4 regions of the Psychromonas sp. L1A2 genome follow, and region 1 is predicted to be linked to each of the others. Evidence: predicted binding sites of a transcription regulator. Region 1 holds the regulator's gene; each other region holds the start of a gene.
What was found. Region 1 encodes LexA, which represses DNA repair genes until DNA is damaged. Its sites were predicted from a motif close to TACTGTATNNNNATACAGTA; they were not measured.
Positions count from the first base shown of each region.

Region 2: GQR59_RS07020 (SulA-like leucine-rich domain-containing protein) is a predicted target of LexA. The motif match lies at 1,332-1,351, and genes of this name have one in related genera.
Region 3: uvrD (DNA helicase II) is a predicted target of LexA. The motif match lies at 1,186-1,205, and genes of this name have one in related genera.
Region 4: GQR59_RS05555 (LexA family protein) is a predicted target of LexA. The motif match lies at 900-919, and genes of this name have one in related genera.

Region 1 covers NZ_WUAG01000002.1:1,833,310-1,835,523, forward strand. Annotated here, with positions in the region: gene GQR59_RS18380 (type II secretion system protein N) at 1-451, shown strand, start outside; gene lexA (transcriptional repressor LexA) at 605-1,231, shown strand; gene GQR59_RS18390 (SCO family protein) at 1,371-2,048, shown strand; gene GQR59_RS18395 (GNAT family N-acetyltransferase) at 2,144-2,214, opposite strand, start outside.
Region 2 covers NZ_WUAG01000001.1:1,624,088-1,626,301, forward strand. Annotated here, with positions in the region: gene GQR59_RS07015 (YaeP family protein) at 298-501, opposite strand; gene GQR59_RS07020 (SulA-like leucine-rich domain-containing protein) at 908-1,324, opposite strand; gene purT (formate-dependent phosphoribosylglycinamide formyltransferase) at 1,624-2,214, opposite strand, start outside.
Region 3 covers NZ_WUAG01000002.1:1,666,779-1,668,992, reverse strand. Annotated here, with positions in the region: gene xerC (tyrosine recombinase XerC) at 1-372, shown strand, start outside; gene GQR59_RS17635 (HAD-IA family hydrolase) at 389-1,096, shown strand; gene uvrD (DNA helicase II) at 1,213-2,214, shown strand, end outside.
Region 4 covers NZ_WUAG01000001.1:1,260,638-1,262,851, forward strand. Annotated here, with positions in the region: gene GQR59_RS05550 (GIY-YIG nuclease family protein) at 1-470, shown strand, start outside; gene GQR59_RS05555 (LexA family protein) at 927-1,337, shown strand; gene GQR59_RS05560 (Y-family DNA polymerase) at 1,337-2,214, shown strand, end outside.

The DNA.
Region 1 (2,214 bases):
TTCAGGGATAAGCGCATCAAATGTTATTTTAGATTTAAGTTCAAAAGAATTATTAACATTATTGCCAATGCGTTTGCCGGCTAAAATTTCAGGAGATTTTTCCGCAGTCATTAAAGAATTCACACAAGGCAAACCCTATTGTGAACAATTACAAGGTAACGTACTTTGGCAAAATGCTGTCGTATCTAGTCAGTTAGGCGTAGTCAATTTAGCTTCTCCTACTGTTGATCTCGGATGTGATAATGGTGAGGTTACGGCATTTGTTACTCAAGAGTCAGATGAATTAGCAACAACCTTAGATATTAGTTTAGGCGAAGGCGGCATATATAAGTTAAATGGAGAGATTCAAGGAACCGATAAGTTGGCTCCTTCGATTGCTAAATCATTAACGTGGATTGGCCCAAAAAACGAAAGTGGGGCAACGACACTTAGCTTTAGTGGACAACTTTAAGTAATGAATTAATAGAGTATTGTTGGGTCATTATTTAGCATTATTGGACTTTATTTCCTATCTAATAATAAAAAGAAGAGTCTTAACTAGTATTTAACCATGTATGGATATACACTGTGTTTGTTTACAGTTTATTATCGCGTGGAGATCCTAATGAAAGAGTTAACTAAACGCCAAGGCGAAGTCCTAGACGTAATAAAAGATCAAATTACAAAGACTGGCATGCCACCAACACGCGTGGAATTAGCAAGAATTCTAGGTTTTAAAAGTGCCAATGCAGCAGAAGAGCATTTAAAAGCATTAGCACGTAAAGGGGCGATTGAAATATTATCTGGCACATCTCGTGGTATTCGCGTTATTAGTGAGCATAAAGATAATGAAGCAGCCAACGAAGGCTTGCCTTTAATCGGTAAAGTAGCTGCCGGAGAGCCGATTTTAGCTCAAGAGCACGTTGAAACTCATTACAATGTTGATCCTACTTTATTTCATCCTGCGGCAGATTTTTTATTGCGTGTTCAGGGCGAAAGCATGAAAGATATTGGTATTATGGATGGTGATCTATTAGCTGTACATAAAACCCAAAATATCAATAATGGCCAAGTAGTTGTTGCAAGAGTTGAAGATGATGTAACCGTTAAACGCTTTTATCGTGATGGTAAGCAAATAACATTAAAAGCTGAAAATACATTATTCGATCCCATTAAGGTTGATTTAGAGTTTCAATCATTTGATATTGAAGGTATTGCAGTTGGTGTTATTCGTACTGCTGATTGGATGTAAACGTTTATCTATCTGCTTTGTAACTTAATCGCTTAAGTAAATGCAGTAAATAAATTAATAAAGCGAAGAAAATGCCAATAAATAGTTATTCTATTTATTGGCATTTTCATCACTTGCTTTGAGCAAATAGAGTAAAAAAATGAAACGTATAATAATTATATGCAGTATTGTAATCGTGGGTTTATTTTTTGCGTTAGGTGGATTAGAAGCCATTAATCTAAATGCTAAAAATGGTGATACATTTGAAACAGATAATAATGCTTTATTTTTAGCTAAACCGCGTATTATTTTAAATGAGTTTGCTTTTGAAAAAGCGGGAAAAGTTGCTTTTACAAATGAATCATTAAAAGGGAAATGGACGCTTTTCTTTGCTGGTTATACTTTTTGTCCTGATGTTTGCCCTACTACACTCGCTGATTTAGATCGTATTTATCCTAGTTTAACTAATGATGATAATACAACCACTCAAGTTGTATTTGTTTCTGTTGATCCTAATCGAGATAAAGCGGAACAACTCGCAGACTATGTTCATTATTTTAATAAAAACTTTATCGGTGTAACGAGCACACATAAACAACTATGGCCTTTTGTAACACAGCTTGGTTTAATTTATGGCATTGTTGAAGCGGGTGATACAGATGATTTTTATTTGGTCGATCACAGTGCATCTATTGTTTTAATTGACCCGGATGGAAAGTTGCATGCAACGTTTAAGTCTGTGCCTAATAAGCAAGGTATTAATAGCGTAGATATGGATTTAATGGTTGAAGATATTAAAGAATTACAGCAACAATATAATAATGAAATTAATCAATAGGGTAGCTAACATTGACCCGTTTTTAGAATAACCGCGCAGTTAACTAAGACTAAGCGGTTTATTCATCTTTAAGCGAAGAATTAACGTAACGTAGATTAAATTTTCTTTGTCCAAAATAAAGCACTGCCAAATTCTGGATCAAGTTGATAATCAGAAAAGCCTAAAC
Region 2 (2,214 bases), on a different contig from region 1:
TGTGATTGGTATTATCTGGTTTTGTAGTTATGTTTGCGATGATTTACAGGTTCTTGCTACGACATTTCTTAGTACATGTTTACTAGTATATATCCATTAAACTACGGCTGTTAAACCTGTTAAACCTGTTAAACCTGTTAAATATGTTGAATCTATTAATCTATTAATCTATATCTATTAGTTCATTCCAACCTAATACCTTATCCAATAGTTTATTAAATGATCTTTAGTTGAATTGCGGACCACTTTAAATAAAACATAATGCAGTTTTTTTGTGTTTACTGATTATTAATATTTTTAATCATTATCATCGTAATCACTTAACACTAAATTAGCGGCGGCAAAGGCTGCTGACTCTCTCGTTGTTTCAGGTAGGCTTGTATCGTTTGCTATCTCATCCAATGTTTTAATTGCACAGGTGATTGCTTTAGGGACATAAGCGGCATCACCGCTACCAATCAAGTTTATTAAGTTTTTTGTTTTATCACTGTATGGGTACATAGTGTTTCCTGTGTTGGCATAGTTAATACTGGTCATAAAGAGTTGTGATTATTCACAATAAGTTATTTTACTTATCATGAGGAGTTATTCTTAAAGCCTAAGCGTTATTTCTATTAATTCAATAATCGTAAAATTTTGATTATTATTTAAACTATAAAATATTAACCTCACGCTACTACATCACTTTTAATGAATGATATTAGTATAGTTAACTCGATTAAGTGATCACTGACTTTAATCAATTTTGCCACAGGTTATCTATATTTAACTTTAAAATTTTTTGTTATTTGTAGTATTAATCTTTATTAAATAATTCACAAAGTCCTTTTACTTTATTAAAGCCTCATCATTCTGTATTCATTATCGTTTGTTACCGCAGTACTTTTTATACAGTAAAGGCGTGTTTTTATTGTTTACAATAGATAAAGCAACTTGTATTGGTTGATTTCGCATCAGCTTCAATTGTTAAGCGTGTTGTTTCCGTTAGCTCGTTCACCCAAGTAACGACAGTACAATAATTGTTACTTTTTAACAGTGTTGATAATAATGAAAGGTTATCCCTCACTTTATTTGAATCGATCATCAGTACACGACTTTTATCGATCCCTGCATTTTGGAAAAACTGCGTATTAGGTTTACCAGGAGGGGCTAGGAATAAAATCCAGCCATGATCTTGTCCTGTTTGTATGTGTTCCAACAAAGCTTGGTAATTATTTTCTTGATAATGCACATTAACTAATGCACTCGATTTCTTAGAATCATTTTTATGATTACTTAATAAATATGGGTTAGTTTGTGTTGCTGTTAATAATGTAGATAGCATATCAATCACCTGTATAAATAAACACTGTATAAAACAACAGTAAAGTTATTTTGCTTATTGATCAAGCTTAAATTAGATTATTTGTTCATTTTTTGTGTTTTATGTTCAATTAATAGGCTTTTTTGGTTTTTTAAGTATTTTTAGCAAAAAAAAAGGCAATACAGGTTTGCTGTATTGCCTTATAAAAAGTACATATTAGTTATTATTGGTTATTAAGATGTTTAATTTAGTAGAATTTATGCCTTTCAACTATTGCTTTACAGTAAATTAACTTTCTACTTCAAATATTTTTACATTATTTAATAAACTATTTTAACTGTATTACTCACTCGTTTAGCATTTCCAATCGCTTCTTCAATATTTTTACCTCGTGCTATTGCGACACCTAATCGTCGTCCGCCATTAATATTGGGTTTAGCAAATAAGCGAATTTGCGAGCCAGGTACTTTACCTAAAGCGCTGGCGATATTGTCGAATTTAATATCTTTTGAAATCCCATTTCCTAAAATTACGCTGGAAGCGGAAGGGCCGTATTGTGTAATTTCTCCGATAGGAAAACCTAAAATAGCACGTACATGCAAAGCAAATTCAGAAAGGTCTTGAGATATAAGTGTGACCAATCCTGTATCGTGTGGGCGAGGTGAGACTTCACTGAAATAAACTTCATCTCCTTTTACAAAGAACTCCATACCAAATAGGCCGTACCCACCTAAATCAGTCACTACCTTTCGCGCTATTTCTTGTGCTTGTTGTTGTGCCTTCTCTGACATGATCTGTGGCTGCCATGATTCACGATAGTCACCATCTTCTTGACGATGGCCAATAGGAGCACAGAAGTGAATACCGTCAACAGCACTAACCGTTAATAACGTTATTTCATAATCAAAGGG
Region 3 (2,214 bases), 170 kb from region 1:
CGTTTATTACCCATTACTAAAAGTGCCGTAGAAACCATTACATTATGGTTAAAGATCAGACCTGATTTTGCAGAAGAAGGTGAAACGGCTTTATTTTTATCTAAACAAAAGAAACGCATTTCTACTCGTAGTGTGCAAATGCGCATGGAAAAATGGGGGTTAGAGCAATCATTACCCAGCCACGTAAATCCACATAAATTGCGCCACTCTTTTGCAACACATATGCTTGAATCAAGTGGTAACTTACGAGCTGTACAAACATTATTAGGTCATGCCGATCTCGCAACAACCCAAATTTATACCCATTTAGATTTTCAACATTTAGCAGAGGTGTATGATAAAGCACACCCTCGCGCTAAACGTAAAAAATAACCATATTGGAAAGCAGATGAAATTTTATAAATCATTACGTCCTTTTAAAGCCATTAGCTTTGATTTAGACGACACCTTATATGACAACCACCCAGTCATCAAAAAGGCAGAAGCTGATTTTATTGTTTATTTAACGTCAACATATCAAGAACTTGAGCAGTTAGATGCAAGAAAGTGGAATCTCTATAAAAACCTGCTGATAAAAGAAGATCCAACGTTAAAACATGACGTTTCACTATGGCGTAAAGAAATAATTAAACGTGTGATGGTGGTGTACGGTATTTCAATGGTTAATGCGATTAAATACGCTGAACGTGCCTTGCAAAAATTTCTACAATTGCGTAGTAACTTTGTTGTTCCACCAGAAAGTATCCTATTATTAAAAGAGCTTGCCTTACATTATCCTGTCGTTGCGATCACCAACGGTAACGTAGATATAAATCAGATCGGCCTAAGTAATACATTTCAATTTGTATTAAAAGCGGGTAACGGTTTTAACAGCAAACCAGATATTGCACTATTTCAACAAGCAGCAATAAAGCTAAATATAGCTGTAGAAGATCTATTACATGTTGGTGATCACCTACTAACCGATGTTTACGGTGCACAAAATAATAATGCACAAGCAGTTTGGTTTAATCCAAAAGCAAAGCAGCTTGATAAAGCAAAACTATTACCTACGATTGAAGTATCAGATCTTAAGCATTTATTGAAATTACTATAATCAAAACCAAGTATCAAAAACGTTAATACCAGACAAAGCCGAAACATCGATCATTCACATTTATCTTATGTTTCGGTATAGTTCTTATCTACTGAATAAATAAACAGGCATTTCTTATGGACGTATCTTACCTTCTCGATGGTTTAAATGATCATCAACGCGCAGCCGTTTCAGCACCAGAACAAAATATGCTGGTCTTAGCTGGGGCTGGCAGTGGTAAAACACGTGTTTTAACCCATAGAATAGCCTATTTAATGCAAGTTAATCATATTCCAACCTACGGTATTTTAGCGGTTACTTTTACGAATAAAGCAGCTAAAGAGATGCGTGGACGTATTGCCGATATTTGCCCTCAACAAATTGGTAGTATGTGGATAGGTACTTTCCACGGTATTGCACATCGATTATTACGCTTGCATCATCAAGAAGCTAACCTACCAGAGCAGTTTCAGATCATTGATAGCGATGACCAACAAAAAATGGTTAAACGTATTATCAAAAGCTTAGGGTTAGATGAAAAATATTATCCACCAAAAGAGTTACAGTGGTACATCAACGATAAAAAAGATGAAGGTTTACGCTCAAAACATATCGATCCTGGTTTTAGTGTACAAGAAAAACAACGTTTACAAGTGTACCAAGCTTACGAAGCGGCTTGCCAATTAGCTGGATTAGTTGATTTTGCAGAATTGTTATTACGTGCCCATGAATTATTATTAAATAATGCAGCACTATTACTACACTACCAACAGCGCTTTCAACATGTATTAGTAGACGAATTCCAAGATACCAATAAGTTACAATATGCTTGGTTAGTATTATTAACCGATAACAAAAATTATCTCACCATTGTTGGTGATGACGATCAATCTATTTATGGGTGGCGTGGTGCTGATGTTGAAAATATACAGCGTTTTTTAAAAGAAAAAGAGTCCCCAGTCACTATCCGCTTAGAACAAAACTATCGTTCGACGGGCAACATTCTAAAAGCATCAAATAAACTAATTCAAAACAACAGTGATCGTTTAGGTAAAGAATTATGGACTGATGGTGAAGATGGAGAGCCAATCTCAATCTACAGTGCATTTAATGACTACGATGAAGTTCGATATGTAACA
Region 4 (2,214 bases), on a different contig from region 1:
GTTCACTTCAAGAGGCTATTATCCAATTCGGTAAAGGTAGTTTTATATTCAATGAAGTTGGCAAATTTAACTCTCTTGATGAGTTAGAAAATGCGGAAATACAACGAATAAGAAAAGAGAATACTCTTTCACCGTATGGTTACAATCTAGACCCTGGTGGTAAAGGTGTAAATGGATTTTCTAATCCAATGTTTTACCGAGGTGTAGCTTACAAGAACCTTTCATCATTAGCTGAAATACTTAATTTAAACCTTAAGCGAATTGAGAGTAGATTGCGCCTTAGGTGGACTTTAAAAGAGGCAATCGTAGTACCCAAAGGTATGTACTTAAAAACATATCGAAATGGCCATAAAATTCCATTAAAAATAAAAGCTATGAATGCCGGTATCCCATACAAAAAAGTCCATGAACGGATGAGCGCAGGGTGGACTGAAAATGAAGCTCTTGAAAAAGAGCCTCGATGCTACTGAAGGCCTAATGCAATCCCTATTACTGTTAATGGGAAGCGCTTTAACTCAATCCGTGAAGCCGCGCTATTTCATAAAATACCAGAAGGGACAGTTCGTAAAAGATTAAAGCTAAAGTGGCCGATAGATAAGATTTTTCAGTAAAATTCGCCAATATAAAGCGAACACTGTGCCGATAATCATTACTTTCAATTTACTAGTTAGGTTAATACTTTAACTTTATAAGGCTAAAAGAGGCATATAGAGCCTTAGAATATACATTCTTTTATTGCAGTAAAACGACTTGATTTAAATTTAATAATGGCAAAAGGCAAGATGCGACCCCATTGATATTCACTCGAAGTAAATAGAATATACGATACTATAAAAAGAATTCACCTGCGTATAAATGAAATTCTAACTTGTACTTAACCTGATCTAACTTATACTATTAACTGTTTTTATATACAGTGGTTATTTATGAAGTTTATTCCAATTACTGCAAGCGCGGGTATTACTGGTTTTGAAAGTCCAGCAAGCGATTACCTACAACTCCCGCTAAGCTTAGATGAATTATTAGTAGAGCATCCAAGTGCCACATTTATTGGCAAGGCAGACGGCCATTCCATGAAAGGTGTTGGTATATTTAATGGTGATATTTTAATTGTAGATCGTTATGTTAACGCTAAAAATAATGATGTCATCGTTGCTAATTTTAACGGTGAATTTATTTGTAAAATATTAAATATTACCGAAAGGCTTTTATTATCTGCTAACCCTCAATACCCAGCGATGACTATTAGCGATAGTGATCAATTTACTATTGAAGGCGTGGTTATTCGCTCGATTCGTTGTCATCGTGAAAGTCACCTACTTGAGGCAAGCCTCTGATGTTTGCATTGGTTGATGCAAATTCCTTTTATTGCAGTGCAGAACAAGTCTTTAGACCTGAGTGGCGCGGTAAACCTATTATTGTACTCTCTAACAATGATGGTTGTATCGTAGCGGCCAACAAGCAAGCCATTGCATTAGGTGTTAAAAAATTCTATCCCTTTTTTAAAGTAAAAGATCTTTGTGAACGAACGGGCATTATTGTGTGCTCTTCAAACTATGAATTGTATGCCGATTTATCACATAAAATGATGCAAGTGATAGGGCGCTTTGCACCGTCTCAACATATCTATTCCATTGACGAATCCTTTCTGAGTTTTGCTGACTGCGAACACGCAATACCCGATCTCGCCTTACACGCTCAAGCCATTCGCAAAGCCGTGTGGAAAGAAACGCGTTTACCTGTTTGTGTTGGTATTGGAGATACGCTTACCTTAGCTAAAGTAGCGAATCATGTCGCTAAAAAGTGGAATGGTTTTAATGGTGTTTGCGTATTGGATGAAAAATTAAAAAAGGACGTTTTTACACAATTATCTCCTTCAGATGTATGGGGAATTGGTAGAAAAACCAATGAAAAATTAAAGCAAAATAAAATTGTTACCGTTGAACAATTAAGAAAATTAGATACTCGTTTTTTACCCAAAGGGTTTAATGTTGAATTGAGCCGCACTATTAACGAATTAAATGGTATCGCTTGTAAAACATGGGATGGTGTAAGGGCTGATAAGTTACAAATATTTTCAACAAGAAGTATGGGGAAACGGATAATCGATGCTCAAAATCTAAATCAAGCACTTGCTAAACATGCGGCTATTGCTGCGATAAAAGCAAGAGAACAAAAATCGCTTTGTGGCACTTTGATGTTGTTTGCCGCGAA